Regions from separate parts of the Microbacterium sp. 71-36 genome, predicted to be linked through region 2. Evidence: predicted binding sites of a transcription regulator. Region 2 holds the regulator's gene; the other holds the start of a gene.
The links. Region 2 encodes LexA, which represses DNA repair genes until DNA is damaged. Its sites were predicted from a motif close to TCGAACANNTGTTCGA; they were not measured.
Positions count from the first base shown of each region.

Region 1: a site for LexA is predicted at 2,749-2,764, ahead of BGO45_RS06385 (HNH endonuclease signature motif containing protein). Genes of this name have one in related genera too.

Region 1 is NZ_MKTP01000001.1:1,302,611-1,318,200, forward strand. Features, by position in the region: gene BGO45_RS06375 (inositol monophosphatase family protein) at 1-649, opposite strand, end outside; gene BGO45_RS06380 (NAD(P)/FAD-dependent oxidoreductase) at 714-2,435, shown strand; gene BGO45_RS06385 (HNH endonuclease signature motif containing protein) at 2,775-4,316, shown strand; gene BGO45_RS06390 (PLP-dependent aminotransferase family protein) at 4,874-6,328, opposite strand; gene BGO45_RS06395 (pyridoxamine 5'-phosphate oxidase family protein) at 6,409-7,080, shown strand; gene BGO45_RS06400 (bifunctional proline dehydrogenase/L-glutamate gamma-semialdehyde dehydrogenase) at 7,187-10,636, opposite strand; gene BGO45_RS06405 (LysR family transcriptional regulator) at 10,737-11,636, shown strand; gene BGO45_RS06410 (MarR family transcriptional regulator) at 11,623-12,051, opposite strand; gene BGO45_RS06415 (hypothetical protein) at 12,137-12,514, shown strand; gene BGO45_RS06420 (hypothetical protein) at 12,596-12,943, shown strand; gene BGO45_RS06425 (helix-turn-helix domain-containing protein) at 13,003-13,812, opposite strand; gene BGO45_RS06430 (phytanoyl-CoA dioxygenase family protein) at 13,886-14,833, shown strand; gene BGO45_RS06435 (alpha-galactosidase) at 14,888-15,590, opposite strand, start outside.
Region 2 is NZ_MKTP01000009.1:68,982-84,571, forward strand. Features, by position in the region: gene BGO45_RS16435 (prolyl oligopeptidase family serine peptidase) at 1-1,795, opposite strand, end outside; gene BGO45_RS16440 (hypothetical protein) at 1,895-2,899, opposite strand; gene lexA (transcriptional repressor LexA) at 3,044-3,733, opposite strand; gene BGO45_RS16450 (LysM peptidoglycan-binding domain-containing protein) at 3,994-4,344, shown strand; gene BGO45_RS16455 (histidinol-phosphate transaminase) at 4,369-5,463, shown strand; gene hisB (imidazoleglycerol-phosphate dehydratase HisB) at 5,460-6,074, shown strand; gene hisH (imidazole glycerol phosphate synthase subunit HisH) at 6,071-6,718, shown strand; gene priA (bifunctional 1-(5-phosphoribosyl)-5-((5-phosphoribosylamino)methylideneamino)imidazole-4-carboxamide isomerase/phosphoribosylanthranilate isomerase PriA) at 6,764-7,510, shown strand; gene BGO45_RS16475 (SseB family protein) at 7,494-8,273, shown strand; gene BGO45_RS16480 (DUF1844 domain-containing protein) at 8,326-8,721, opposite strand; gene infC (translation initiation factor IF-3) at 8,974-9,600, shown strand; gene rpmI (50S ribosomal protein L35) at 9,647-9,841, shown strand; gene rplT (50S ribosomal protein L20) at 9,871-10,254, shown strand; gene BGO45_RS16500 (RNA methyltransferase) at 10,355-11,152, shown strand; gene BGO45_RS16505 (amino acid ABC transporter ATP-binding protein) at 11,230-11,991, shown strand; gene BGO45_RS16510 (glutamate ABC transporter substrate-binding protein) at 12,095-13,006, shown strand; gene BGO45_RS16515 (amino acid ABC transporter permease) at 13,063-13,719, shown strand; gene BGO45_RS16520 (amino acid ABC transporter permease) at 13,716-14,618, shown strand; gene pheS (phenylalanine--tRNA ligase subunit alpha) at 14,668-15,590, shown strand, end outside.

The DNA of each region.
Region 1 (15,590 bases), on a different contig from region 2:
ACGGGTTCGTGCCCTTCTCGTAGTAGGCATCCATCCGCCCGGCGGCGACGGATGCCAGGTCGAGCGACGCGGCGCCGATGCGGCGGATGTCCCGCGCGATCGGCATCACGCGGGCGAGCCGCTCGAGGGTCGGCGCGTGCGTGGCGGGGTCGTATCCGAACCCGGTGGCGACCAGCCCGCCGGCGGGTCCGACATCGGCCGTGACCGAGAGGCGGGTCTCTCCGAGCCACGCTCCCCCGCCGCGGGACGCGCGGAACATCTCGCCGGAGACCGGGTTGTAGACGACCCCGGCGACGGCGCTCCAGGTGGCGGGATCTGCGGATCCCTCCACCGCGGCGATGCTGACCGCCCAGGCCGGGATCCCGTAGGCGTAGTTCACCGTGCCGTCGATCGGATCGACGACCCACGTGATGCCGCTGCGGCTCTCCCGCGCGTCGGACTCCTCGCCGTAGAAGCCGTCTTCGGGGCGCTCCCGCTCCAGCTCGGCGCGGACGAACGCCTCGACCTCCTTGTCGGCCGCGGTGACGATGTCGGCCGCGACCGACTTCGTCGCGACCTCGAGTCCTTCGCGCCGCCGCCGCGCGGCCAGGTCGCCGGCCTCCCGCGCGATGCGAGTGGCGATCTCGAGCAGGTCTGCGGCAGATGTCATGGCATCCACGGTACTGGGATGCCACCCTCTGGGCGATGTCGGCGACCGTCGCTAGCGTGGGGACATGAACCCCCCGGAGACCACTCGATACGACGTCGTCATCGTCGGCGGTGGGCACAACGCCCTCGTCGCGGCGGCGTACCTCGCCCGCGCCGGCCGCTCGGTGGTGATCCTCGAGAGACAGGATGCCGTCGGCGGCGCCGCCGTCTCCGAACGCCCCTGGCCGGGGGTGGACGCGCGCCTGTCGCGCTACTCGTACCTCGTCAGCCTGCTGCCGCAGAAGATCATCGACGACCTCGACCTGCACATCGAGCTGCGGCGACGCCGGTACTCCTCCTACACACCGGATCCCGCCGATCCGACCCGTGGCATCCTGATCGACACCCAGGATGCCGAGGCGACCGCCGCCTCCTTCACCCGGACGCTCGGCGACCCCGGCGAGGCCGAGCGGTTCGCGGCGTTCGGCGAGCGGCTCGCCCCGCTCGGACGCGCGGTGTTCCCGACGATGACCGAGCCGCTGCCCACGGCCGACGACGTGCGAGCGCGCGTGGGCGACGACGAGCTGTGGGAGGCCGTCACCCGACGCCCCCTGGGCGAACTGCTGCGCGCGTCGCTCGAGAGCGACCTCGCGCGGGGAATCGCCTTGACCGACGGACTCATCGGGACGTTCGCGTCGTCCGACGACGCGTCGCTCGCACAGAATCGCTGCTTCCTGTACCACGTCATCGGCGGCGAGACCGGCCACTGGGACGTTCCCGTCGGCGGTATGGGCGCGGTCACGGCCGAGCTCGAACGGGCGGCCCGCGAAGCGGGTGCCGAGATCCGCACGGGTGTCGACGTGGTCGCGGTGTCGCCGTCCGGCGAGGTGCGCGCGGTGTCCGACCGGACCGAGGCGTTCATCGGCGACGTCGTGCTGAGCGGCGTCGGTCGCGCCGTCCTCGCGCGGCTCCTCACCGCGGGTGGGGCCCCGACGACGGCGCCCCGACCCGAGGGCGCGCAGATCAAGGTGAACATGCTGCTGTCGCGGCTGCCCCGACTCAAGGACACGTCCGTCTCGCCCGAGGCCGCGTTCGCCGGAACGTTCCACGTCAACGAGACGATGACCCAACTGGATGCCGCCTACGCCGCCGCATCGGCCGGGCTCGTGCCCTCGCCCCTCCCGGCCGAGATCTACTGCCACTCGCTCACCGATCCGACCATCCTCGGCGACGATCTGCGGGCGAGCGGGGCGCAGACGCTCACACTGTTCGGCCTCCAGGTTCCGCACCGACTCATCGAAGAGGAAGACCCCGTCGCCGCGGGCGCGAGACTGCTCGCCGCCGCACAGCAGTCGCTGGATTCGGTGCTCGCCGAGCCCCTGCGCGACTGCATCATGACGGCCCCCGACGGACGCCTGTGCATCGAGGCGCGCACCACGACAGATCTCGAACGCTCGCTCGGGATGATCGGCGGCGACATCTTCCACGGCGGGTTGTCCTGGCCGTGGCTCGACGGCGACTCCGGCGACTCGCAGGTCGGTTCGGGTGGCGCTGGTGCGGCGGTGGATGGCGGCGGGGGCGTTCCGGGCGGCGGCGCTGGTGCGGCGGCGCCGGGTGGTGGCGGAGGCGTTCCGGGCGGTGGCGCTGCGGTTTCGGATCAGCGCGGGGCTGCCGAGCGGTGGGGCGTCGAGACCGAGCACAGCCGCATCCTGGTCTGCGGTTCGTCGGCTCGACGCGGCGGCGCCGTGAGCGGCATCGGAGGGCAGAACGCGGCGATGGCGGCACTGGAGATCCTGGGGCGGGGATAGGTGGCCGGCAAGTCTCGCCTTTTGGGGCGGGGATGGGCGACCCGGCGGGTCTCGCCTTGCGGGGGCGGGGGTCGGCGACCCGGCAGTTCGCGTTTTTCGGGGCGGAGATCGGCCGCCCGGCGGGTCTCGCCTTTGGGGGCGGCGGTCGGCCGCTCGGCGGGTCGCGTTCTCTTGGGGGCGCGGCGCGAGGTGGTCACCGTGCGTGCCGCCGGGGAATCCGTGCCGCAGACGTCGGCTCGCCGACGACCGGGCCGAGGGGGCCCGCAACCCGGGTGATTGTCTGCACTTCTCCGGGTGACATCACCCCATTTATTCGAACATACGTTCTACTCTTGACCCATGCCCCCGATCCCCATCCCGCAACCGTCGTCGATTGACGACGACCGGCTGCGGGAGCTCGTCGCGGCGATCCGCGACGAGTCGGTCCGGGCAGCACGCGTTCATGCCGCGCTCGTCAGGCTCCGGGCAGAAGCGCTCCGGATCGCGCTCGACGAGGTCGCGCGCTCCCGCTCCCGCGCCACCCGCGAACGGGAGATGCCGATCCGCTCACTTGCGCTCGAGGTCGCCGTCGCGACGCACAGCCACGACCTCACTGTGCAGAAAGAGCTGTCCGATGCTCACACCCTGACCGAGAAGTTCGCCGCAACGGTGGATGCCCTCGCCGAGGGACGCATCGGCGTGCGGCACGCGCAGGCCATCCTCGAGACGGGCATCGTCCTCGACGACGATGCGACTCGCGCCGGGTGGGAGCAGGTCGTCCTCACCAGGGCTGAGCACGACTCCCCCGGGAGAGTGAAGGCCTTCGGACGAGAGCTCGCGGAGAGCGTCCACCCGATCGGCATGACCGCGCGTCACGCGCGCGCCGCAGCGGCGCGCGGTGTGAGCGTTCGCGACCTGGCGGACGGCATGGCCGAGCTGAGCGTGATCCTCCCCGCAACGGTGGCCTACGGCATCCGCGACCGGCTGCGACGGCAGGCTGCCGCCATTCGCGCCGCCGCGATCGGGGCCGATGCAGGGGAAGAGCAGCGAGATTCGCCGGAGGAAGCCGAGGCGCACGGAACCGAAGTCGCGGGACACGATGCAGTGGCGCAGGCGGCAGTGGCGCAGACGGCAGTGGCGCAGGCGGCAGCGGGACACGAGGTCGTGGCGCACGCGGAAACCACAAGTCACGAGGCGGACACCTCCGCCACGATGTCCGAGACCGCTCGATCCGCCCCCGAGACGCAAGCGGTCATGAGCGCAGCTCCCTCAGACGACACCTGGTCGGACACTCGCACCCTGGCGCAGATCGGGGCGGACCTCTGCGCCGACCTGCTGCTCACCGCGGCTCCCGCGATCGACCCGACCGACGACACCGTCTGCCCGGGCGGCCTGGGCGCGATCCGGGGACACGTCCAGGTCACCGTGCCCGCCCTGACGCTCATCGGCCGCACCGACGGCGGCGCCAGCATCGACGGCCTCACCCCGATCGACCCCGACACCGCGCGACACTTGGCCGCGCGTGCGCCGGGCTGGGACCGCCTCCTCTGCGATCCCGTCACCGGCTCCGTGCTCGAGGTCGACCGATACGCACCGACGACATGCCAGCGCCGATTCCTCGCCGCCCGCGACAGGCATTGCCGCGCACCCGGTTGCCGCGCACCGATCGCCCGATGCCAGATCGACCACAACCATGAGGCCCACGAGGGCGGTCCCACGCGTCTCGACAATCTGTGCCACCTCTGCGTGCGACACCACACCCTGAAGACCGAGACCGAATGGACGGTCACGCAGGAACGCGACGGCACGCTGCGATTCCATAGCCCGCTCGGTCAGGAGCATCGCGAACGAGTTCCCGCGCGGGTGATGTTCGTGCCGGATGCCGATCCCCCACCGTTCTGATCCGCCGCCGTTCTGACACCCCGAGGTTCTGAGCCACCGCGGTTCTGATCCCCCGCAGTTCTGAGCCACCGCGGTTCTGATCCCCCGCAGTTCTGAGCCACCGCCGTTCGATCCACCGCCGTTCTGATTCCCCGCTGTTCGATCCCCGGCGGTTCTGGTTCCCCGCGGTTCTGGTTCCCCGCGGTTCTGCCCCCCCCTGTTCCGGGTCCCCGACTGCTCTGATCCCCGGGTCTGGTAGGGCGGCCCGGTCGCCCGGGTTCTGATCGCCGCGATGCGACCCCCACGAGCCTGAACCCGGATGACCTGACCGCCACCGTCACGAGCCCCGGCGCCTGATCGCCGCACCTCTCCCTCCCGCGACGCGGGCAGCTCTCCCTCCCGCGACGCGGGCAGCCCACCGCTCTCGCACCGCGCAACACCAGCAGCCCGGCGATCCGGCACGTCTCGCACCCCGGAACTCGAGCATCCGCACGTCTCCCGCCCCGCAACACCGGCAGCCCGTCGTTTCGGTCGCCGCGCGTCCGGCCGCGGTCCTGGCCGACCGGCCGATCCCGGAATCAGGTCCGCGCACCCCTCGGGCTCGCCGCCGCGAGCACATCCGCGACGACGGCGAGCGCTCGCGTCAACTGCGGCGTCGTCGGTTCGGCGTACCCGAGCACGATGCCGGCGGGAAGATCCGCCGCGGCACCGGGAACCGCGTACTCGGACAGCGCCGACACGAGCACACCGCGTTCGGCGATCGCGGCGACGACCGCACCGGGCTCCGGCGACTGTCCTCGAGATCCGCCGGCGCTCCCCGTCTCACGCTCACCGAACAGCACGACCGCGTGGAGCCCGCCGTTCATCGCCGCCAACTGCACACCGTCGACCGGCTCCAGCGCCTCCAGCACGAGTCGCCGACGATGGCGGTAGTCGCGACGCCGACGGGCGGTGTGCCGGGCGAGCGAACCCTCCGCGAGATACGACGCCAGCGCGTGCTGGAGGACGCTCGAGACGGGAAGGTCCAGATCGGCGCGCGCGGCCCCCAACCGTTCGCGCACACGACCCGAGGCGATGATCCAGCCGCAGCGAAGCGCGGGACTCAGCAGTTTCGACACGGTGCCGACGAGAGCCACCCCGTGCGGGTCGAGGAGCCGCAGCGGCGGTAGTGGCGCCCGGCCGTGCGGGAACTCGCTGTCGTAGTCGTCTTCGATCACGACCGTCCCGGTCCCGCGAGCCCAGGCGATCAGGCGTGCCCTCGCCGTGGCATCCATCCGACTCCCGAGAGGGTAATGGTGGTGGGGCGTGACGACCACGGCGTCCAGGTCGCGGTGTCGTTCGACGACATCGAGGTCGAGACCGCCGTCGATGGTCACCGGAAGCGGAACCGCCTCGACGCCGACGCGCGAAAGGACCGCCCGCACCCGCGGATACCCCGGGTTCTCGACCCCGAAGCGCCCGGGCCTCCGATGAGAAGGCGTCGACAGCGCCAGCGCTGCCAGCAGCAGGGCATCGCTCGTCCCCGCGGTGACGATCACGTCGGTCGGATCCACGGCCAGCCCGCGCGTGCGTCTGAGGTGGCGGGCGATCTCCTCGCGCAGCGCCGGCAGCCCGGTCTCGTCGTCGACGTCCGCTTCAGGATCGCGGGCGCTCGCGCGCCGCCATGCCGACCGCCACGCCGCGTCGGCGAGGCCACGGGTGCCGGGCCTCCCGGGGCGGAGATCGATCGCCGTGGCATCCGACGGCCGATGCGGGGTCGGCGCGTCCACCGGGCCGACCCCGCCCGGGGGGAGCGCCGCGACCGTCGTCCGTCCGCCCGGCCGCACGACGAGATACCCCTCGCCGGCGAGGGTCTCGTACGCCGCGACGACGGTGCCGCGCGCAACGCCGAGGTCGCCGGCGAGAGCCCGCGTCGACGGCAACGACTCCCCCGCCACCCACCGGCCGTCGACGATCGCGCCCCGCAGTCCGTGCGTGAGCTGGACGTGCAGCGGCACGGTCGAGGAACGGTCCAGGATGCCGGATGCGATCATCGCTCCAGCCTGCACTGGTCCAGATGGAAACGCGAGAACCGGCCTATGTACTGGACCACTCGATCGACTGAGATCGAGATATGACCGACCTGCCCGTCACCCCGCTCACGCGCGTCCGCCGCCTCCCGCAGTACCAGGTCACCGACCGCGCAGCCCTGTACGACATCCTCGACGGATCCCTCGCGGCCACCCTCGCCATCGTGCGCGACGGCCGACCGATCGCCCTGCCCGTCGGCATCGGTCGCGACGGCGACGACGTGCTGATCCACGGGTCGACGGGGAGCGACTTCTTCCGGCGGATCGCCGCGGGAGCACCGGTGTGCCTCACCGTGACGCACCTGCTCGGACTGAAGTACGCCCGCTCGCTGTTCGACAGCTCGATGCGGTATCGCTGCGCGGTCGTGCACGGGGTGGCATCCGTGGTCCCTCCGGAAGAGAAGGAGGCCGCCCTGCTGGCGCTGTCGGAACACCTCATGCCCGGCCGGGCGCAAGAAGTCCGCGCCATGACGGGGCGCGAACTCGCCGCAACGCTCGTCCTCCGTCTGCCCCTGACCGAGGCCAGCGTGAAGGACAACGCCGATTCCGAGGTCGAAGAGGACGGCGACGGCGAAGACCGCGGGGTCTGGGCCGGCGAGCTCCCCCTGCGCGTCACGGCCGGCGAACCGATCACCTCGCCGCAGACCGCGGCCGGGACGCCGGTCCCCGCCTCGGTCCGACGAAGTCAGACCGTCACGAGCGGCGGCACCGCATAACACCGCGGCGCCCCGAAGCGATGCGCGGTGATGGCCGCAGACCGAAGCCCAGGTGATGGCCGCAGACCGAAACCGGGACACCCGTCCCCGCCTCGATCCGACGGAATCACACCACCACGAGCGGCGGCACCGCGTAACGCCGCGGCGTCCCGAAGCGGTGGGCGGTGATGGACACCGCCTGCTCGCGCAGGAAGGTCAGAAGTTCCACCTCGCCGGCACGCGTCGCCTCCCCGGCGTACAACGCGACCGCGGGCGAACCGTCGGTGACGGCGGCGAACGTGTCGGCGGAGCCGCCGAGCAGGCGCACCCGTCCACCGGAACGCGCGAGCCCCGCAGCGCGCCGGGCCCACGCGGCGGGGTCCTCGATCTCGTGCGCGACGCCGACGCCCTCGAGCCATGCCCGCACCGCGGGAGTCAACGCGCGCGCGGAGCTCACGGTGACGACCGAGCCGACGCGCACGCCCGCGGCGACCACGCGCACCAGGGCCACGTCGCGCGCGTCCTCGAACCGCACGGTCACCGGGACGGTTCCGTACCGCAGCACGTTCTGCTCCGACTCCAGACCCGTCACGTCGACGGCACACCCGTACTGCCCCGCCCACGCGGCGGCGTCGGACGCGAGGGCGGATGCCAGCCACTCGCGGTCCTCGGCGGGCACCGCCGCCGACGCCGCCCCCACGAGGGCGTCCGCACCCCGCGGCGCGCGGGATCCGGCATCCGTCCACGAGCCGAACCCGAACAGGTAGTGCGGTCCGCCGGCCTTGGTCCCGGCTCCGACCGCGGATTTCTTCCACCCGCCGAACGGCTGCCGCTGGACGATGGCACCGGTGGTACCGCGGTTGACGTAGACGTTCCCGGCTTCGATCCGGGAGAGCCACCGCTGGATCTCGGACTCGTCGAGAGCGTGCAGCCCCGAGGTCAGGCCGTACTCGATCGCGTTGACGATCTCGATCGCCTCGTCGAGCGTCTCCGCCGTCATGATCCCCAGCACCGGACCGAAGTACTCGGTGCGGTGGAATTCGCTCCCCGGCTGCACACCCTCGCGGATGCCGGGACTCCACAGACGCCCGTCGTCGTCGAGGCGCCGCGGCTCGACGACCCAGCGCTGCCCGGGCTCCAGGGTCGTCAGGGCCCGCAGGAGCTTGCCCCGAGCGGGCTCGATGAGCGGCCCGACGCGCGCGGCGTCGTCCCACGGCATCCCCACTTCGAGAGACGTGACGGCGTCGACGAGCTGGTCGCGGAAGCGACGCGACGTCGCGACCGACCCGACGAGCACGACGAGCGACGCGGCGGAACATTTCTGTCCCGCGTGGCCGAACGCCGAGAGGGCGACGTCCTTCGCGGCGAGGTCGAGGTCGGCGCTGGGCGTCACGATCACGGCGTTCTTGCCGCTCGTCTCGGCCAGAAGCGGCAGGTCGGGACGGAACGAACGGAACAGCTCGGCAGTCTCGTACGCGCCGGTGAGCACCACGCGTTCCACGGCCGGGTGCGTGAGCAGCTGCCGGCCGAGGTCGCTCTCGGACACCTGCACGAGCGTCAGCACGTCGCGCGGCACCCCGGCCTCCCACAGGGCCTCGACCATCACGGCCCCGGAGCGCTCGGCGAGCGCCGCCGGCTTGATGACCACGGCCGACCCGGCGGCGAGCGCGGCGAGAGTGGATCCGGCGGGGATCGCGACGGGGAAGTTCCACGGGGGCGTCACCACGGTGAGACCGACCGGCGTGAACCGCGCCCCGTCGACCCGGTCGAGGTGCCGTGCCTGCTCGGCGTAGTAGTGCGCGAAGTCGACGGCCTCGGACACCTCGGGGTCGCTCTGCTCGATGACCTTTCCGCACTCGGCACCCATCACCTCGAGGAGCTCGGCACGACGGGCCTCGAGCACGTCGCCCGCGCGGTGCAGGATCTCGGCGCGGGCGTCGCCCCCGAGGTCGCGCCACGCGGCGGCGGCGGCCGCGGCGGCGCGGATCCGCTCGTCGAGCACCGACTCGGAGACGACGGTGTGCGCGGCGATCGTGTCGGCTCCGAGGCGTGACGACGCCATGCGCGAAACGATCCCGGAGGCCCAGGCCCGGTTGACGGCGATCGCGGGGTCCGAGTCCGGGGTGTTGCGGAACCCCTCGCGCGGCACCGGCACGGGCGCCACGGCGCGGTCCTGCACCCGGTGGGACGCGGGAACGCCCTCGGGCATGTCGGCGAGCGACGCGAGGAAGCGGTCGCGTTCACGAGCGAACAGCGCTTCGTGCGTGTCGAGATCGAACACCGCCGACATGAAGTTCTCGCTCGACGCCCCCTCCTCGAGGCGCCGGATGAGGTACGCGATCGCGACGTCGAACTCCTGCGGGTGCACCACCGGGGTGTACAGCAGGATCGAGCCGACCGTGCGACGAACGACGGCCTGCTGCGCCGTCGCCATCCCGAGGAGCATCTCCACGTCGATGCCACCGGTGACCCCGCGACGCTCGGCGAGCAGCCACGCCAGCGCCACGTCGAAGAGGTTGTGTCCGGCGACCCCGATCCGCACGTGCGCCGTGTGCTCGGGGCGCAGGGCGTAGTCGAGGACCGCCTTGTACGAGGCATCCGTCGCCTGCTTCGAGGGCCAGGTCGCGAGCGGCCAGTCGTGCACGTCGGCATCCACCCGCTCCATCGGCAGGTTCGCGCCCTTGACGACGCGGACCTTGATCGGAGCACCCCCGGATGCCACCCGCGCGGCGGTCCACTCCTGCAGGCGGATCATCGCGGCCAGCGCGTCGGGCAGGTACGCCTGCAGCACGATCCCCGCCTCGACCCCGTGGAACTCGGGCTCGGCGAGCAGCGTCTCGAAGACGGCGAGGGTCAGGTCGAGGTCCTTGAACTCCTCCATGTCGAGGTTGAGGAAGGTGCCGGTCTCCTTCGCCACGCGGTACAGCGGCCGCAGGGCGGAGACGGCGTCGGCGACCGCAGCGTCGAACGCCCACGGGGTGTGCGGGGCGACCGTCGACGACACCTTGATCGAGACGTAATCGACGTCGTCCCGAGCGAGCAGGCGGCGCGTGCCCTCCAGGCGACGCCCCGCCTCCTTCTTCCCGAGGATCGCCTCACCGAGGAGGTTGACGTTGAGCCGGACGCCGTCGCCGCGGCCCCGGATCGCCGCGATCGCCTCACCGAGACGACGGTCGCCGGCGTCGACGATGAGGTGGCGCACCATCGACCGCAGCGCCGTGCGCGCGGCGGGGACGACGACCCACGGCAGGATCGGCGCCGTCAGGGCGCCGAGGCGGATCGCGGCCTTCAGGTGCAGCGGAAGGAACGCCGGCACGAGCGGAGAGAGAGCCGCGAGGTTCGCGGCGGCGACACGCAGATCCTCGGGCCGGACCACGCCGTCGACGAAGCCCACGGTGAACGCGAGTCCGTTCGGGTCGCGCAGGACACCGGCCAGCCGCGTGGCCGCCGCGTCGACGGGTTCGGAACGGCTCTCGGCCAGCCAGCGACGGACGAGGGCGACGGCGTCGTCGGCCAGATCGGCCGGGGCGACCGCCACCGGGGGGACATCGGTGCCGGGGACATCGGTGAGCGACATGGGGATCCTTCCTCGGATGCCCTCAGTGTGCGGCCGGCCACGTTTCAGCAAAAGCGATGATTTACGAACGGTATTGTTCGATCAGAACGAAAGGATGCCGATGTTCGATCTGCGCCGCCTGCGCTTGCTGCACGAACTGTCGATGCGCGGCACGCTCTCCGCCGTCGCCGAGGCCCTGTCGTTCAGCCCCTCGACGATCTCGCAACAGCTCTCCCAGCTCGAACGCGAAGCCGGCGTCCCGCTTCTCGAACCCGACGGGCGGCGGGTCCGCCTCACTGCGCAGGGCGAAGCGCTCGCGGCGCACGCGGCCCGCATGCTCGCCGCCGACGAAGCCGCGCGTGCCGAACTGGAGCTGCTCCGCCCCTCGCTCGCCCCGGTGCGCCTCGCCGTGATGCAGTCGGCCGCGCACGGGCTCGTCCCGCGGGCGCTCGACGTCCTGGCCGAGACCGAGCCGCGCCTCCGGGTCGAGATCGCCGAGCTCGCACCCGAGGAGGGGCTCTTCGAAGTCGCCGCCCACGGTTTCGACCTGGCGGTCGCCGAACAGTATCCCGGGCACACGCGGGAGCAGCGCGCGCTGCTGGAGCGTCGCACGCTGGGACGGGATGCCATCCGCCTCGCCGTCGCGCACGACGACCGGGCCACCGCGCTCGCCGACCTGCGCGACCGGGCCTGGGTCATGGAACCGGAGGGGACCGCCGCGCGCCAGTGGGCGACGCAGCAGTGCCGGGCCGCGGGGTTCGAGCCCGACGTCCGCTTCGCCCTGGCCGACCTCACCGCTCACGTGCGGCTCGTGGCATCCGGGCATGCGGTGGGGATGATCCCCGCGCTCGTCTTCGGCGGTGACGAGCCGGCCACGCGGTCGATCGACCTCCCCGGCCGACCGCGACGCGAGATCTTCACCGCGGTGCGACGCGGAACGGCGGATCGCCCCGGTGTCCGCGCGGTGCGCGCGGCGCTGGAGAACGCGTTCGCCCGCGTCCCGGAGATCAGCGCGGAGTGAGGACGGATCGGGTGATCCGACCGAGCATCTCCGCGAAGACGGTCGTCTCGGCGACCCGCTCCCCGTCGACGGCGTGATCCAGATCACGGGCGAAGCGGTCGAGCTGCGACCAGGGCACGGCGTCGAGGTCGACCTCGAGGTGGATGTGGTTCACGCGCCGGTCCTCGGTGTCGAGCTCGCGGCGCAGGAGTCCGCGCTCGACGAGGCGGTCGACGAGTGTCGTGACCCCGGCCGAGGTGACGCCGAGATGGTCGCGCAGTTCGGAGGGGCGGATGCCGGGCCGCTCGCGGATGCGCAGCAGGGCACGCACCTCGGTCTCGCTGAGCCGCAACTCCGCCCGCGTGGCCGCTTCCGCGGAGCGACGCGCCTCGACGTAGGCGTCGAGCGCCATGGACAGTGCGGGACGCAGGGACATGGCATCCACCCTAGCCAGCACTGATTAAACCTGTGAATATTTCATCTCATTATTTAACTCAGTTAAATAGTGCTACGGTCGCGACATGGCCCGTCTCTTCTACGGCACCGATGCCTCTCCGGTGACCTTTCCCGACCGTCTGCTGGCCTACGTCAAGGTGATCGCCTCCACCAAGCTCCGACGCAACGAGTCCTTCACCCTCACCTGGACCGGCGACCCCGAAACCCCCGGACGCTCCGCGATCTGGCTGCACCCGTCCATCCCGATGCGCTTCGTGTTCGATTCCGCCGAACCGGAGCACCTCGTCGGCGAGTACCTCCGCGCACTGGCCGACCAGGCGAACGCGTCCGCCGGACTCGTCGTCGACCTCCGCACGTGGGCGGATGACGAGAGCGCCCTCCCCCGGACGCCCGCGCAGCACGTCGCCCCCCGACGCCCGGCGAGGTCCGTGCGCGCGGCCTGAATCCGGTAGCACACGCCCCGCCTCCCCGCGGGAGCCGGGATAATGTCTCGAGCGCATCCTCGCGCCGAGACGGAGTGTGCTGTGCCTGTACGTGATCTGCTCGACATGCAGCTGCTCGAGCGGTGGCTCGAAGAGTTCCGCGGCCTGGGGTACCTGACCGGCAGCGACATGCGGGTCCTCGAGCAGCAGGACGACACCGAGGTCACCCGCGGACTGATCGTGGTCGACCTCAGCGAAGCGGCCACCATCACCTATCTCCAGCCGATCGCCGGGAGCGACGGCCGGTGGAAGGCGACGATGGAGGCGCGCGACACCACGATCGAACTCACCGCCGTCGGGATCGTGAACCTCGGGAACGAGCTCAACGTGCTCGGCGCCCTCGTGTCGTTCCTCGAGACGAAGTCCCGCGAGCTGCTCGCCGCCGGCTGAGAACCCGGGCGGGATCCTCCTCCGGAGCTCACTCCGCGGTGACGTGCAGCAGCAGGGCCTCACCCGCGGTGGCGCCGCCGATACGCGGCGGGCGCCTCCCCGGTGTGATCGCGGAATCGCGCGTAGAACTGGCTGAGCGAACCGAAGCCCGTGGATGCCGCGATGTCGGGGATCGCCTCGTCGGTCGTCAGCAGCAGTTCCCGTGCACGCGCGATCCGGCACTGCGCGAGGTAATCGCCGATCGTGACGCCCAGCGCCCCTCGGAAAACCGCCATCGCGTGGTGCGGGTGCAGATGCACGTGATCGGCGACCGCGGCGACCGAGACGTCCTCGGCCGCATGCTCCGCGATCCAGGCGGCCATGTCCGCCACATCCGCCCGCAACCCTCGCCCGCGCTGCGGCATCGCCGCCACCGCGGCGGTCGCGTGCGCGGCGCGCAGCACGAACGCCTGCACCTCCCCCACCGCCGCGCGGCGGAGCGGATGGCCCGGGCGCAGCTCCTCGCCCCAGGCACCGACCCGCTCGGCCAGGTCGAGCGGCCCCTTCGCGGCCGGCGACACCGCGATGTCACCGGCGAACATCCGCGCGAGGAACTCCCCCGGCAGCCGCCACCCCCGGGCTTCGGCGAGCGGCACCGTGAGCCACGCGAGCTCCCGGCCGCCGGAGTCCCGCACGAGCTGGTGGGGTCGGGCGGCCCAGAACACCGCGAGCGCCCCCGCCGGGATGACGACCTGCCGACCGTCGACGAGGTACTCCAGCTCCACCGGCGCGGTGTTGAACTCCAGATCGTCGTGCGTGTGCGCCACCGACATGCGCGGAACGGCCCCTCGCCAGCAGGCGAGGTCGAACGACGAGGAGGTGGCATCCATGATCCGAGTATCCCGGAAGAACGCCCGTCTCAGCACGATGAGATCGCCCTTCGTCCGATCGTACGGTGAGGGCATGAGCACCCTCACCTCGACACCGGCCTCGGTGTCCACCGCCCCGTACCACCTGACCCCCGAGCAGATCGCGCACTTCGACGCGCACGGCTACGTCGTGCTGCCGGGGCGCATCCCCGCGGACCTGCTGGCCCGCCTGCAGAAGGCCGCCGACGAGTGGATCGCCACCGGTCGCGCGCTCGGCCCCGACAGCCCGGAGGGCCCCGACTACCAGTGGGCCACCCGCGGCGGCGCGCGACGCATGTTCCGCGTCGACTACCTCCACGGCAAGGGCTCGCCCGCCTCCCTCGAACTGCTGGGTTCACCCGCGGTCCTCGGGATCGCCGAGAGCCTCGCCGGCGCCGACCTGGTCCCGACCTACGAGTCACTCGTCTTCAAGGACGCCGGCGACGGTGCCGCGATCGACTGGCATCAGGATGCCGTGCACCCCCGCACGCACCGGATCTTCAACGTCGACGTGTACCTGGACGCCTCCAGGGCCGGCGAAGGCGCCCTCCGCGTCGCGCCCGGTTCGCACCTCGCCCCCGTCGACGTCTGCCAGCTGCAGGACGAGTACGGGTGGGACGCACCCGGCGTCGTGCAGGTCGAGCTCGAACCCGGCGACGTGCTCGTCCACGACGTCATGGTGGTGCACGGCTCCGAGGCCGTCACCGGCAACCGCCTGCGCCGCACCATCTACTACGAATTCCGTGCCGCCGAGCAGATCCAGGCGGAGGGCCCGTGGGATGCCGAGTGGGTCGACCGTCGCATGCGGCTGCTGCCGCTCGGACTCGAGGCGCACGCCCGCCGCTTCCCCGAGCAGGAGCAGTTCCGGTGGAACGCCTCCCCGCAGGTGCGACCGGAGATGTCCGACGACGCCGAGGCCGAACTGCGCATCGCGCACCTCGTGCACTCCCCCGGCTCGTACTGCAGCGCCGGGAGCGTGCCCTTCACGGCCGACGAGGACTGAACCAGGATCAGGAAAACCCCGCCCCATCTTCGGGGCGGGGTTTTCGCTGTCATCTCATTCCGCGGTGACGTGCAGCAGCAGCGCCTCACCCGGCACCAGCAGGGGCGCCGGCAGAACACCTTCGGCGAGCACCGAGCCCGGCAGAACCACGCCGCCGGCGGTGACCCAGGCGGGGTCGGCATCCTGGATCGCTCGCACCGGCGCGCCCACCTCGAGCACCCTCACGCGGTAGCGCCGATCCGGATCGAGGCCCGGCAGCACGATCGGCGACGGGAGGGCCGCATCGAACCGGTCCAGTGCGACGTACGCGAACAGCCCTTCGCCGAGGTCGGGGGCGACGACACCGTGCTGCAGCACAGCCGGGTCGGCGTCGTCGACGCGCACGGTCGTGCCGCCGTGGAGCAGCGCTCGGTGCGCGCGGTAGAGGGCCGTCCACCCGGCGAGCGCCGCGAGCTGCGCGTCGTCGAGGCGCGAGATGTCGGACTCGATCCCCGCGTGCAGGAACAGCGCCGTCGTCATGCGGAAGGCCGCCGACGCCGTCCGCCCCGTCGTGTGCGCGCGCTCGTCTCCCACGTGCGAGCCGAGGAACTCCGGGGGGATCAGGATGCCCGTCCACCGCTGGATCCGCTGGCGGGCGAGCGGATCGTTGGTGTCGCTGGTCCAGAACCGGTCGACGCGACGCAGGATGCCGAGGTCGATCCGGGCACCGCCGGACGCGCACGACTCGATCTCCACGTCCGGGTGCGCGGCGCGCAGG
Region 2 (15,590 bases):
TCTCCGCTCGACGGAAGCCGTGACCTTCGCCCTCGTACAGGACGTACGAGTGCGCGACTCCGTGGGCGGCGAGGGCATCGCGGATCGCTTCGGCCTGCGAGGGCGGGACGACGCGGTCTTCCGCGCCCTGCAGGATCAGGAGAGGGACACGGAAGCGCTCCGGGTGCGTCAGCGGTGACCTGTCGAGGTAGACCGCTTCGGCTTCGGGGAGCGGCCCGATGAGACCGTCGAGGTAGCGCGCCTCGAAGTCGTGGGTGTCCTCCGCGAGCGCCCGCGCATCGCCGACGCCGTAGCGGGATATCCCGGCCGAGAACACGTCGGTGTTCGTCACGGCGGCGAGCACGGTCCAGCCGCCCGCGGATCCGCCGGCGATCGCGAGGCGTCGGGGGTCGGCGAGGCCGGCGGAGGCGAGAGCGGATGCCGCCGCCGCGACGTCGTCGACATCCACGACCCCCCACTGACCCCGCAGTCGCTCGCGATAGCCGCGGCCGTAGCCCGTGGAACCGCCGTAGTTGACGTCGAGCACGCCGATCCCGCGGCTCGTGAAGAAGGCCGTCTTCGGCGAGGGGGCGGGGCCGACGTGAGAGGTCGGACCGCCGTGGACGAGGACGACGTACGGTGGGCGTTCGCCCTCCGGAGCCGTCACGTCGGGGTTCGTCGGCGGGTACGCATAGGCGTGCACCGGGCCGTGGGGGCCCTCGGTGGTGAGCGCGCGGGCGGTCGGCATCCATTCGGCACCGGGATGGTCGCCGCCTCCGACCCGCTCGATCTCCCCGGTGTCGAGGTCGATGGACCACAGCCCCGACAGTCCCGTGGCGTCGGAACCCGAGACGAGGGCGCGTGCGCCCCGCACATCGTCGATCGAGGCGCCTGCGACCACCGGCACGTCGAGCAGGCGGATGCCGCTGGGCGCGATCTCGACGATCTCGTCGCCGCCGTCCGTGCGCACGGCGATGATGCGCCCGTCGGGGGTGGCGCCGAACCACCGGGTACCGAGGACCCAGACCGGTCCGCCCGTGTCGGCGTCGGCCGGGGCGACGGGCTGCGGATCGCCCTGGAGCGGACGGCGGAAGAGATTCCACCGGCCTTCCGGATCGTCGGCGTAGAGCAGCTCGTCGTCACCGATCCAGACCGGCTGGAGCGGCGCGCGCCGATCGCCCCCGGCGAGATCGCGCACGGCTCCGGTGGCGAGATCCGCGACCCGCAGGACGGTGGCGTCCCACGGCATGTCCGGGTGGTCCCACGCGATCCAGGCCAGGCGTCGTCCGTCCGGGGAGAGCGCGGGGTGGGCGAGGAACGCGCTGCCCGCGGCGAGCACCTCCGCGGCGGAGCCGTCGAGCGGGATCCGCACGATTGCACGCGCGGGGACCCGCCCGGTTCCGTGGGTCTCGCGGACCGCGAGGAGGGCGTCGTGCTGCCAGGACAGGCCGCCATGCCGGACGTTGCCGTCCGCGGGGGTCAGAGCGCGCGGCTCTCCGCCCGGCCGGAGCGCGTAGACGCGCTGGTCGGACTTCTCGACGTAGAACAGCTCGCCGTCGTCGGACGCGGTCCACGCACCGCCCCCGTACTCGTGGACGGAGGACCGCGCGTTTCCGGGCGCGGGCAGCACCGTCTCGATCGATCCGTCCGCACGTCGCCGCCGCACGGCGACGCGCCCGCCCTCGCTCGGGACCGATTCGCCCCACCAGACGTCGCCGCCGACGAGGCGCGCACCGTCCAGCCGCGGCGACGATCGGGAGACCGTCTCGGGCGTCAGGGGAGAGGGCCAGGATCCGTAGGGGAGCGTCTGCGGCATGGCATCCACCCTACGGACCGGGTCGGACATGCCGCGCCGTGCGTCGGTCGCCGCGGGGACGCGACCTTCCCGGTGCGTCCGCCCGCGGGCGAGGGCCTCTCAGCCGCCGACGACCTGACGCGTCACGCCCAGGCGACCGACCCAGTCGCGGATGACCTGACGCTGGTTCGCGTCGCACGTGTAGCCGTACCCGACGTTGACCTCGTAGTACGAGTAGGCGTCGATCGCGACCTCGTGATCGAGAGACCAGCCGTCCAGGAACGTCAGTGCGTAGCAGTCGGCCATCGTCTCGACGTCGCCGCCGAAGGAGGCGAGGGCGTCGTCCGTCGGCTGGGGGTTGGTGAACTGCAGGACGTGGGCGTACTCGTGATAGGCGGCGCCCGTGCGGATCCAGTCGGTCATGGTCGGGTCCGTGCGGGAGCCGGCCCGGACGTGCACGGTGAACGGCTCCGCGCCGGAGACGCACGCCAGAGCGGTGGCACCGCAGGGCGTGGCGTCTTCGAAGACGGTCGAGACCCAGCCCCGTCCGAGGCTGTCGAGGGTCGCCTCCCACGCGGTCCCCGACGCGTTCGAGGCCGCTTGCGCCGCCACCGCGGCCGAGTGGACCGAGATCTCCGATGTCAGTCTCCGGAGATCGGCGACGTCCTGATCGAGCGCAGCGGGGTTCCGCCGGTGGATCCACGCGCGATCAGCGAGATCCTCCACGCGGTACCACGGCACGATCGTGGCGTAGGGGAGGCCGACGAGAGGATCGACTGTCGCGTACAGGTCGTTCATCGCCGCACCGAACTGCTCCTTGCGGTCGATCATCTCCTGCTGCTCGTCGAGGCGCTGCTGCTGGTCGTCGATCTGCTGCCGCTGATCGTCGATCTGCGTGCGGGCTTCCTGCAATTGAGTGGCCAACCACAGGAATCCGAGTCCGACGGCGGCGACGAAGACGGTCAGCAGAACCGCGAGCACCACGACGCTCGCGCGCGGACGCCGACCCCCGGCCGACGGTGGGAGCGGGGCGGCCTGCTCCGCGGGCGGCGCTCCGACGGCCGGATCGGCCGGAACGCCGGGCACGTCGGAGGGCGGAGGTGCGGCGGCGCTGGGAGACGACACGGGACTCGCTCTCTCGAGGTGTCCTTGTCATGTTAGGGGTGTCGACCGGCCGCGATCAGACGCCTGTGGACACGGGCCCGGAACGGCGGAGGCCGGATGCGCGCCGAGAAGCGTGCATCCGGCCTCCCGCGGCGCCGTCACATGTCACACCGTACGCAGGACCGCCACGACGCGGCCGAGGACGATGGCCTCGTCGCCCAGGATCGGTTCGAACGCGGAGTTGCGGGGGAGGAGCCACGTGTGGCCGTCGCGGCGACGGAAGGTCTTGACGGTGGCCTCTCCGTCCAACATGGCCGCAACGATCTCGCCGTTCTCGGCGGTGGACTGCGTCCGCACGACCACCCAGTCGCCGTCGCAGATCGCCGCGTCGATCATCGAGTCGCCCGAGACCTTGAGCATGAACAGTTCGCCCTTGCCGACGAGCTGGCGGGGAAGGGGGAAGATCTCCTCGACCTGCTGGTCGGCGGTGATGGGCACGCCCGCGGCGATCCGGCCGACGAGCGGGACGAGGGCGGCGTCGCCGACCGCGGGTGCCGTGTCGGCGGGGTTCTCGGCGGCGGTGCCGGGCAGGTCGATCAGCACCTCCATCGCGCGCGTCTTCCCGGGGTCACGGCGGAGATATCCGCTGAGCTCGAGCTGGTTCAGCTGGTGGGTGACGCTCGAGAGCGACTTGAGTCCCACCGCGTCGCCGATCTCCCGCATGCTCGGCGGGTAGCCGTGCCGGGCGATCGAGCGCTGGATGACCTCGAGGATGGCGAGTTGCTTGTCGCTCAGGCTCTTCCGGCGCCGGGTCTGCGGCCGTTCGCGGCCGGCTGCGGTCGTCGCGTCGGTCATGTGTGCTCCCCTCGCGCCGCGTCGTGGATGCGGCGGAAATTCGAATGTCGGAGGTCCGTGGTGAGGTCTCCTCGTCGAAACCGTATCCGGTGGATCACTCGATCGCTGCGGAGCTCTCCGCGTGTCGCGTTCGATCGTTCTCCGACTGACCCGGTGTTGACAGGTTCACAGTATCGAAGATAAATTCGGAATACAGATTCGCACCACCGCCCTCCCGGCCGAGGGTGGGGTGCGAATCTCTCCCCACTGAGGAGCACACCATGACCAGCATCGTCGTCACCGCCCCCGCCACCCGCCTGCGTCTGACCGCGCGCGGACGTCGCGTGTTCGCCTTCCTGGCCGCGCTCCCCGTGGTCGTCGCGCTCGCACTCGCCGTCGTCGGCGGCGGGGCCGCCCTCGCCTCGAACGAAGCGGGTGCGTCCGCCGGAACTTTCACCGAGATCACCGTGATGAGCGGCGAGACGCTCTGGTCGATTGCCGAAGACGTCGCCCCCGGGTCCGATCCTCGCGACGTCGTCGCCGAGATCGCACGCCTCAACGCTCTCCAGAACGGTTCGGTCACGGCGGGGCAGCGCATCGCGATCCCCACCGCCTACGCGCCGGGGCGGTGATCTGCGGGAGCGTCGCCGCCTACCATGGGTGAGGTGACCGTGCGCCTCGACGACCTTCCTCTTCGCGATGACCTCCGGGGAATGATTCCCTACGGGGCGCCGCAGGCGGCCCTGCCTGTCGCCCTCAACGTGAACGAGAACACGCATCCCGTGCCGTCCGAAGTGGCGGACGACATCCTGGATGCCATCGCGCGGGCGTTGCGCGACGTCAACCGCTACCCCGACCGCGAGTTCACCGCCCTGCGTGAGGCCTTCGCGGATTATCTGGGCCACGGTCTCGTCCGCGAGCAGATCTGGGCGGCCAACGGGTCGAACGAGGTTCTGCAGCACGTTCTGCAGGCGTTCGGGGGTCCGGGTCGTCGGGCGATGGGCTTCGCTCCCACCTACTCGATGTATCCGATCCTCACGCGCGCCACGGGTGCCGAGTGGATCGCGGGGGAGCGCGAACACGACTTCACGCTCAGCCCGGCGTTCGCCGCCGAGCAGGTGGTGCGCGAGAACCCCGACATCGTGTTCCTGTGCGCCCCGAACAACCCCACCGGCACTCCGCTGGGACTCGACGTGATCGAGGCCGTCTACGCGGTCACCGACGGCATCGTGATCGTCGACGAGGCGTACCAGGAGTTCGCCCCCCACGACGAGCCCTCCGCGGTCACACTGCTCCCCGGACGCCCGCGTCTGGTGGTGTCCCGCACGATGAGCAAGGCTTTCGCTTTTGCCGGGGCCCGGGTCGGGTACCTCGCCGCCGACCCCGCCATCGCCGACGCACTCCGACTCGTGCGCCTGCCGTATCACCTCAGTGCGCTCACTCAGGCCGCGGCGACCGCGGCGCTGGGGCACGCCGACACGATGCTCTCGATGGTCGACGAGATCGTCGCCCAGCGTGACCGGATCTCCGCCACCGTGGCGGCGCTGGGGTACACCGCGCACGAGTCGTGGACGAACTTCGTGCTCTTCGGCGGCGTCGACGAGCCCGCGGTCACGTGGCAGGCGCTCTACGACCGCGGCGTGCTCATCCGCGACGTCGGAATTCCGCACCACCTGCGTGTGACCGCCGGAACGGCCGACGAGACCACCGCGTTCCTCGACGCCCTGGCGTCGGTAGGATCGCGAGCATGACCGGCCCCGTCACGCCCCGTACCGCCACGATCGTCCGCGAGACGAGCGAGTCCCGGGTAGAGCTGTCCCTCGATCTGGACGGAACGGGTGCGAGCCACATCTCCACGAGCGTGCCGTTCTTCGACCACATGCTGACGGCCTTCGCCAAGCACTCGCTGACCGACCTGCGTGTCACCGCGACGGGCGACACGCACATCGACGCGCACCACACCGTCGAGGACACCTCCATCGTGCTCGGACAGGCGATTCGTCAGGCGTTGGGCGACAAGGCCGGCATCTCGCGCTACGGCGACGCGCTCGTCCCCCTCGACGAGGCTCTCGCCCAGGCGGTCGTCGACATCAGCGGGCGCCCCTACCTGGTCCACACCGGCGAGCCCGCCGGCTTCGAGCACCACCTCATCGGCGGGCACTTCACGGGTTCGCTCGTGCGCCACTCGTTCGAGGCGATCTCGATCCACGCCGGACTCACCGTGCACGTGCGTGTCCTCGGCGGCCGCGATCCGCACCACATCGCCGAGGCCGAGTACAAGGCCCTGGCGCGCGCGTTCCGCCAGGCGAAGGCGCTCGACCCGCTCGTCGACGGCATCCCCAGCACCAAGGGCGCCCTGTGAGCAGGCCCGTCGTCGCGGTCCTCGACTACGGTTCGGGCAACGTCCACTCGGCCGTCAAGGCTCTCATCGAGGCGGGTGCGGACGCACGTCTCACCTCCGACCGGTCGCTGCTCCTCGACGCGGACGGGCTGCTGGTACCCGGTGTGGGTGCGTTCAGCGCCGTGATGGGCGCCCTGAACGCCAGCCGCGGCGGCGAGATCATCGATCGCCGCCTGGCCGGCGGCCGGCCCGTTCTCGGGATCTGCGTGGGCATGCAGGTGATGTTCGGGCGCGGAATCGAGCGCGGCACCGACACCGAGGGACTGGGCGAATGGCCCGGTACCGTATCCGAGCTCTCGGCCCCCGTCCTCCCGCACATGGGATGGAACACTGTTTCGGCGGGAGAGGGCTCGCGCCTGTTCGACGGGATCGCCGACGAGCGCTTCTACTTCGTGCACTCGTATGCGGCGCAAGAGTGGTCGCTCGAGGTCACGCCACCCTTCCCCGAGCCGGTTCTCACCTGGTGCACGTACGGCGAGCCCTTCTTGGCGGCTGTCGAGAACGGCCCGCTCGCCGCGACGCAGTTCCACCCCGAGAAGTCGGGGGAGGCCGGCATCCGGTTGCTCGCGAATTGGATCGACGGGCTGCGCGCGACTACTGTGTGACCTCGTGCCCGGGCTGGCGAGAGGCGCCTGCCGGCACGAGGAGCCATGAACGATTTCGCGTCCACGCCCGAGCTTGTCCTTCTCCCGGCGGTCGACGTCGCCGACGGCAAGGCCGTCCGACTGACACAGGGGGAGGCGGGCACCGAGACCAGCTACGGCGACCCGGTGGATGCCGCGATGGATTTCGCACGGCAGGGCGCGGCGTGGATCCACCTCGTCGACCTGGATGCCGCCTTCGGGCGTGGCAACAACACCGCGGTGATGCGCAAGGTCATCAAGCAGGTCAAGGGCGTGCAGGTCGAACTCTCCGGTGGCATCCGTGACGACCGTTCGCTCGAGGCGGCTCTGGAGAGCGGTGCGAGTCGTATCAATCTCGGCACCGCGGCGCTGGAGAACCCGGAATGGGCCGCCGACGTGATCAACCGGTACGGCGAGGCCATCGCTGTGGGGCTCGACGTGCGCGGCACGACGCTCGCGGCGCGCGGATGGACCCGTGACGGCGGCGACCTGTGGACGGTGCTGGAGCGCCTCGAGGATGCCGGGTGCAGCCGCTACGTCGTCACCGACGTCACGAAGGACGGCACGCTCCGCGGCCCGAACCTGGACCTCCTGCGCGAACTGACCCAGCGCACGCCGAAGCCGATCGTGGCCTCGGGTGGCGTGTCGAGCCTGGACGACATCGCGGCGCTGCGCGAGCTGGTGCCGCTGGGCGTCGAGGGTGCGATCGTGGGCAAGGCGCTCTACGCGGGCCAGTTCACCCTGGCCGAGGCGCTGGATGTCGCCGGACACTGACGACCATCGCGCCGATTCGGCGGGAGTTCCCTGGGAGGGTCGCCGGTTCGAGGCGAATCCGCACTCCGGCGACGACGGCTCCGCCGATCCCGCTCTTCTGGTCGCGTTGGAGGCGTTCGCCGCGGGCGGGGGTGACGCCGCGGCGGTCGTCGAGGCGTATCGCACGGCGCGTCTGCTGATCCCGCTGGTGGCGGAGAAGGGCGATCACGGCATCGGCGCCCACGGGCTCGAGGTCGACAAGACCCAGGAGCTGTCGATCGTGACGGTCGCCGCGCCGGACGGTCGCAAGGTGTTGCCCGTGTTCACTTCGGTCGCTGCGATGCAGCGCTGGGATGCCACGGCCCGGCCGGTCCCCGCGGACGGCCGCCGCACGGCTCTGGCAGCGGCGTCCGAGGACACGGAACTGATCGTCATCGATCCGGCCTCCGAGACGGAGTTCGTGCTGCGCCGCCCCGCGGTGTGGGCGATCGCCCAGGGCGAGTCGTGGGAGCCGGCGCACAGCGCCCCCGCCGTCTTCACCGGGCTGCAGGAGAGCATCGCGGGCGAGCTCGCGGTTCTCGACCTCGCCGTGCAGCCGGGCGACCCGACGGGTCGATTGCGGGGCCCCGAACTGATCGTTCACCTGCAGCTGATGTCGGGACTGGAGCAGGACGAGTTGGATGCCGTGCTCGCGCGCCTCGCGCGTCGCTGGGCGGCCGACGATCGCGTCGCGGTCCTGGTGGATTCTCTGACGGTCAAGCTGCACCGCAGCACCGACGCCTGACCGGCGCGCCCCCGAGCGACGGCTTCCGTGGCCGGTACCCCGAACGCGAGACCTAGTTGACGGGACCCGTCCACTTCTCGCCCGGACCCTTGCCGATCGGGTCGGGGATGACGGAGGCTTCGCGGAAGGAGAGCTGGAGAGAGCGAAGGCCGTCGCGCAGCGATCGGGCGTGCATGTCGCTGATCTCGGGCGCGCCGGCGGTGATGAGCCCGGCGAGGGCGTTGATGAGCTTGCGGGCCTCGTCGAGGTCGATCTGCTGCTGCGGGTCGTCGGCGAGTCCGACCTTGACCGCGGCGGCGCTCATGAGGTGTACGGCCGTGGTGGTGATGACCTCGACGGCGGGCACGTCGGCGATGTCGCGGGTGGCGGAGGCGGAGACACGCTCCTGCTCCTCCCACCGGGCGAGGCGCTCGGCATCCTGGGGGGAAAGGGCGTCGTCGGGGGGAATCGTGTCCACGTGTTTCTCTCTGCTAGACTATGGCGGGCTTCGGAGCGTTCTGCTCCGTACGAAAGAGGATCACATCCCACCCGCGCTTGCCGCTCCAGGCTACCGGGTTCCCGCACTCCGCTCCGTCCTGCACGGGGTCGCCTGGGTGCAGAAGCCGGTGTCATGAGCACCGTGCCGGGTGGGTCGTCTCCTCTTCGCCCGTGATCCGTCAGGATCGCGGCGGCCGTCATCAGCAGACAAGAGGAGTCCCGCATCAGCGATCCCCGCACCAACGAGCGCATCCGAGTCCCGGAGGTCCGTCTCGTCGGACCCAACGGCGAGCAGGTCGGCATCGTCCGAATCGAAGCTGCGCTGCGCCTGGCCCAGGAAGCGGACCTCGACTTGGTCGAGGTCGCCCCGAGCTCCAAGCCGCCCGTGGTCAAGATCATGGACTACGGCAAGTTCAAGTACGAGGCCGCTCAGAAGGCCAAGGAAGCGCGTCGTAACCAGGCGAACACGGTCCTCAAAGAGGTTCGTTTCCGTCTGAAGATCGAGGCGCACGATTACATCACCAAGCTCAAGCGCGCCGAGGGCTTCCTCCAGGCCGGCGACAAGGTCAAGGCGATGATCCTCTTCCGCGGTCGTGAGCAGTCCCGTCCCGAGCAGGGTGTGCGTCTGCTGCGCAAGTTCGCCGAAGACGTGGCCGAGTTCGGAACCGTCGAGTCGAACCCGACGATCGATGGTCGCAACATGGTCATGGTGGTCGCGCCGCACAAGAACAAGTCCGAGGTCAAGACCGAGCAGAACGCGCAGCGCGCGGCGAACCGCGAGGCGGCACGCAGCGCCGCCCGTGGCGACTCGGCCCCCGAGGGCACCGCTGAACCGGCACCCGCCGAGTAAGCTCCCCGACTCCCGCTCCGCCGGGAACCCCAACGAAGGAAGACAGATGCCGAAGCAGAAGACCCACTCGGGCGCCAAGAAGCGTTTCAAGTTGACCGGTAGCGGCAAGCTCATGAAGCAGCAGGCCGGCATGCGGCACAACCTCGAGGGCAAGGCCTCCAAGCGCACCCGTCGCCTGAACCAGGAGCAGGTCCTGGCCAAGGGCGACTCGAAGGTCGCCAAGAAGCTCCTCGGCCTCTGAGCGCCGACGCACGTAAGGAAGAATGAGAAATGGCTAGAGTCAAGCGGGCCGTCAACGCCCACAAGAAGCGTCGCGTCATCCTCGAGCGCGCCTCCGGTTACCGGGGTCAGCGTTCGCGCCTGTACCGCAAGGCGAAGGAGCAGGTCACCCACTCGCTCGTCTACGCGTACCGTGACCGTCGCAAGCGCAAGGGCGACTTCCGCCGTCTGTGGATCCAGCGCATCAACGCCGCGAGCCGCCAGAACGGCCTCACCTACAACCGCTTCATCCAGGGCCTCGGCCTCGCGGGTGTGCAGGTCGACCGTCGTATGCTCGCCGAGCTCGCGGTGAACGAGCCCGCCGTGTTCGCGTCGCTCGTCGCGACCGCGAAGGCTGCGCTTCCCAGCGACGTCAACGCCGCCAAGACCGCGTAAGCACCGGTTCCACGAACGGGCGTCCTCTTCGGAGGGCGCCCGTTCGGCGTTTCACCGCGGATTCCCGCGGTGCATGCCGGTCGCGCCATACACTGGGGACGTGCTGGAGAACCCCCGTTCGCCGCGGGTGCGCGCCGTGGCCAAGCTGAGCAAGCGCGCCGCCCGACAGGAGACCGGCCTCTTCCTCCTCGAGGGCCCGCAGGCCGCGCGTGAGGCGCTCGCCTGGGCCTCCGAGTCGGTGCTCGAGCTGTACGCCACCCCGAGTGCGCTCGAGAAGCACTCCGATGTGCGCGACGCGGCCGTCGATGCGGGTGTCGATCTCCAGTACACGACCGAGGCGGTTCTGGATGCCATGGCCGATACGGTCACGCCGCAGGGGATCGTCGCGGTGGCGCGGCAGTCGCCGACGGCGCTGAAGGACATCCTGGCGGGGGAGCCGACGCTGCTCGCGATCTGCGAGGAGGTACGTGACCCGGGCAACCTGGGCACGATCATCCGGGCGGCCGACGCCGCCGGCGCGGACGCGGTGATCCTGACGGGGCGCACGGTGGATCTCTACAACCCGAAGGTCGTGCGCTCGACCACGGGGTCGTTGTTCCACCTGCCGGTCGCGGTCGATCTCGATCTCGCCGATGTCGTCGAGCGCGTGCACGACGCCGGCCTGAGGGTGGTCGCCGCCGATGTCGGGGGTGAAGACTTCGTCGCCTCCCGTGGGCTTCTCGGCGAGCCCACCGCGTGGCTCTTCGGGAACGAGGCGCGCGGGCTCGACGAGTCCGCGTTGGCGCATGCAGACCTGTCTCTGCGGCTCCCCATCTACGGCCGCGCGGAGTCGTTGAACCTGGCCACCGCCGCGAGCGTCTGTCTCTACGAGACGGCGTTCGCGCAGCGCGCGGGCTGATTCACCCGCGGTTACAGCACCGTTACGGCCTGGGCCGGGGTGTGGTCACCTCCTCATCATTCTCATAGGGTGTCGGAATGGCATCCGTTCCCCCGGCGGGCCCCGAGCCCCTTGTCGTCCTCTCCGACGTGCAGAAGCACTACGGCCAGTTCCAAGCGCTGAAAGACATCGATCTGACGGTCGACCGCGGCGAGGTCGTCGTCGTCATCGGGCCGTCCGGGTCGGGCAAGTCCACCCTGTGCCGCACGATCAACCGCCTCGAGACCATCACGAGCGGGACCATCACGATCGACGGTGAGCCGCTGCCCGAAGAGGGCAAGGGCCTCGCGAAGCTGCGTGCCGATGTGGGCATGGTCTTCCAGTCGTTCAACCTGTTCGCGCACCTCACGATCCTCGAGAACGTCACGCTGGGCCCGATCAAGGTCCGCAAGCTGAAGAAGGCGGATGCCGAGAAGGAGGCGCGGGCGCTGCTCGACCGCGTCGGCGTCGGCCACCAGGCCGACAAGCTCCCGGCGCAGCTCTCGGGTGGCCAGCAGCAGCGCGTGGCGATCGCCCGCGCCCTGGCGATGAAGCCGAAGGTCATGCTGTTCGACGAGCCGACGTCCGCCCTGGATCCCGAGATGATCAACGAGGTCCTCGATGTCATGGTCGGTCTCGCCGCCGACGGCATGACCATGATCGTCGTCACCCACGAGATGGGCTTCGCGCGCAAGGCCGCGAATCGCGTGGTCTTCATGGCCGACGGTCAGATCGTGGAGCAGGCGACCCCCGAGCGCTTCTTCACCCAGCCCGAATCCGACCGTGCGAAGGACTTCCTCTCGAAGCTGATCACGCACTGACTCCGCGGCGGAACGACGGTGTTCCGCTGCGCGCATCGCCTCCGGCCCACGTGCCATTCCCCCGTATCCCTCCGCACAGCACACGTAACCAAGGAGACATCACATGCACAAAGCACGCTTTCTGACCGGCGCGGGCATCATCGCCGCCGGGATTCTGGCTCTCACCGCCTGCAACAGCGGCAGCCCCGGTGCGGCTCCCGGCGCCGACGGCACGGCCGGTGGTTCGGACTCCTCCGCTCAGCTCTGGGAGGTCGCCTCCGACGTCTCGCTCGACGGCAGCCCGACCTTCGAGCGCATGGTCTCGGCCGACAAGGTCGTCGTCGGTGTGAAGGAAGACCAGCCCGGCCTCGGCTTCAAGGACCCGATCAGCAACGAGCGGGGCGGCTTCGACGTCGAGATCGCGCAGTGGATCGCCGCGTCGCTCGGATTCGACGCCGACAAGATCGAATACAAGACGATCCCCTCGGCCAACCGCGAGCAGGAGCTCGTCAACGGCAACATCGACTACTACGTCGGCACCTACTCGATCACCGACAAGCGCAAGCAGTCGATCGACTTCGCCGGCCCGTACCTGATCACCGGCCAGGGGCTCCTCGTCGCGGCCTCGGACGATTCGATCTCGGGGCCGAACGACCTCGCGGGAAAGATCGTCTGCTCGGTCACGGGTTCGACGCCGCTCCAGCGGATCCGCGACGAGTACTCGCCCGGTGACACCGTCGAATACGACACCTACACGCAGTGCCTCGAGCAGCTGCGTGCCGGCTCGGTCGACGCGGTGACCACCGATCAGGCGATCCTCGCGGGGTATGTCGCGCAGGAGCCCGAGACGTTCAAGATCGCCGGTGACACGTTCAGCGAGGAGCGCTACGGCGTGGGCCTCCCCAAGGGCGACACCGTGCTCAAGGACCACATCAACACCCTGTTCAACGACGGCGGCGACGTCTGGACCGCGCTGTTCGACAAGAACCTCGCGCCGGCCGGCATCGAGGGTCAGCAGCCCACCGCCGACGAGTGATCCGTTCGGGGGCGGCGCACGCCGCCCCCGAACCCCTCCCGAGACAAGGACCACGCATGGGTGTCATCACCGACAACCTCGATATCTGGAGCCAAGCGCTCGTCGGCACTCTCGTGCTGTTCTTCGCCGGCGGGGCCCTCGCGCTCGTGCTGGGCATCATCGTGGGGGCGATGCGGGTGTCGCCCGTGCCGATCGCGCGTGGCGTCGGCCTGTTCTACGTCAGCGCGATCCGCAACACGCCGCTCACGTTGGTGTTCTTCGCCTTCGTGTTCGCGCTGCCCCCGCTGCTCGGCCTGCGTCTGACCGGCGACGTGTCCCTGATCCTCGGCATCTGCGCGCTCGGCATCTACACGGCCACTTACGTCGCGGAGGCGATCCGCTCGGGTGTGAACACCGTCCCCGTCGGTCAGGCGGAGGCGGCGCGTGCCCTGGGTCTCAGCTTCGGCCAGGTCATGTCGCTCGTCGTCCTTCCGCAGGCATTCCGGTCGGTCATCCCGCCGATGATGAGCGTGTTCATCGCGCTGCTGAAGAACACCACCGTCGCCGCCGGCTTCTCCATCCTGAATCTCGGGTCGGTGCGCCCCTACCTGAGCGAGCGGGGCGAGAACGCCTTCGTCGTCATCCTCTGGCTGATGGTCGTCTTCGTCGCGCTCGTCCTCCTCCTGTCCTGGCTGCAACGAACGCTCGAGAACCGATGGAGGGTCGCCCGATGAGCAGCGTCCTGTACGACGTCCCCGGTCCCCGTGCCGTCCTCCGGAACCGCATCCTGGGCGTGCTGACCGTGCTGGTGGTGCTCGGTATCGTCGGATTCTTCGTCTGGCGTCTCGCGGACACTGGTCAGTTCACGGCCAAGAAGTGGTCCGCTTTCACCTACACGAACGTCTGGATGAGCATCCTCGACGCGACGCTCGCGACGCTCGCCGCATTCGGTGCTGCGGCGTTGGGCGCGCTGGTGCTCGGATTCCTCCTCGCGATCGGCCGTCTCTCCGATCACGCGTGGGTGCGGCGCCCGTTCACGGCGATCATCGAGGTGTTCCGTGCCATTCCGGTGCTGGTCTTCATGTTCTTGCTCTACTACGGCTTCCCCGTCATCGGCATCCGCATGGAGCCGTACTGGGCGGTGGTCATCGCCCTCGTCTGCTACAACGGCTCCGTCCTCGCGGAGGTCATCCGCGCCGGCGTCGAATCGCTGCCACGCGGCCAGACGGAGGCCGGTTATGCGGTGGGACTCCGCAAGGCCGGGGTGATGCGCCTGATCCTGCTGCCCCAGGCCATCCGCGCGATGATGCCCGTCATCATCGCCCAGCTCGTGGTGACGCTGAAGGACACCGCGCTCGGGTTCATCATCACCTACCCCGAGCTCCTGTTCTACGCCAAGTACATCGGGGCGCAACCTGTCGTCGGTTCGCCGATCGTGCCCGCCACGATCGTGGTCGGTGTGATCTACATCTCGCTCTGTCTCCTGCTGTCGTTCGTCGCGACGCTCGTTGAGAAGCGACTGCGCCGCTCGCCCCGCGTCACGGAGGTCGCGGCCGCCGCGCCGATGGCACAGCAGGGTGGGACCGATACTGCGCTGATCGTCGCTCAGCGCGGCGGATCGGGCCAGAGCTGACCTCTGACGGGCGGGGGAGTGCCCCCGCCCGTCGGTAGACTCGGTTCTCGTGTCTGACGCACCCGAGATCACCCCCGAGGCCGTCGCCTCCGCCGTCGATGCCGCGGTCGCGGCGGTCGCCGCCGCCGCGACCACGGCCGACCTGAAGGCCGCCCGCTCCGCACATGCCGGGGAGCAGTCGCCGCTGTCGCGGCTCAACGCCCAGCTGCGCAACGTCGCCCCCGAGAAGAAGGCCGAGTTCGGCAAGCTCGTCGGTCAGGCCCGCGGCCGCGTGAACCAGGCGTTCGCCGCCCGCGAGGGCGAACTCGCCGAGGCCGAGACCGCGGCGCGGCTGGAAGCCGAGCGCATCGACGTCACGGCCCTTCCGCAGCGCGCGCGCGTCGGTGCGCGGCATCCCATCTCGCTCCTCCAGGAGCAGGTGTCCGACATCTTCGTCGGCATGGGATGGGAGATCGCCGAAGGACCCGAACTCGAGCACGAGTGGTTCAACTTCGACGCGCTGAACTTCGACGTCGACCACCCGGCGCGGCAGATGCAGGACACGTTCTTCGTCGACCCCGTCGCACGTCACCTCGTGATGCGTACCCACACGAGCCCCGTCCAGGTGCGCTCGATGCTCGAGCGCGATCTGCCGATCTACGTGCTCTGCCCGGGCCGGGTCTACCGCACCGACGAGTTCGACGCGACCCACCTCCCGGTCTTCACGCAGTTCGAGGGCCTGGTCATCGACAAGGGCATCACGATGGCGCACCTCAAGGGCACGCTCGACCACGCGGCGCGTGTCCTGTTCGGTCCCGAGGCGAAGACACGCTTCCGTGCCAACTTCTTCCCGTTCACGGAGCCGAGCGCCGAGCTCGACCTGTGGCATCCCACCTTCAAGGGCGGGGCGCGCTGGATCGAGTGGGGCGGCTGCGGGATGGTGAACCCCAACGTCCTGCGGGCCGCCGGCATCGACCCCGAGGAGTACTCGGG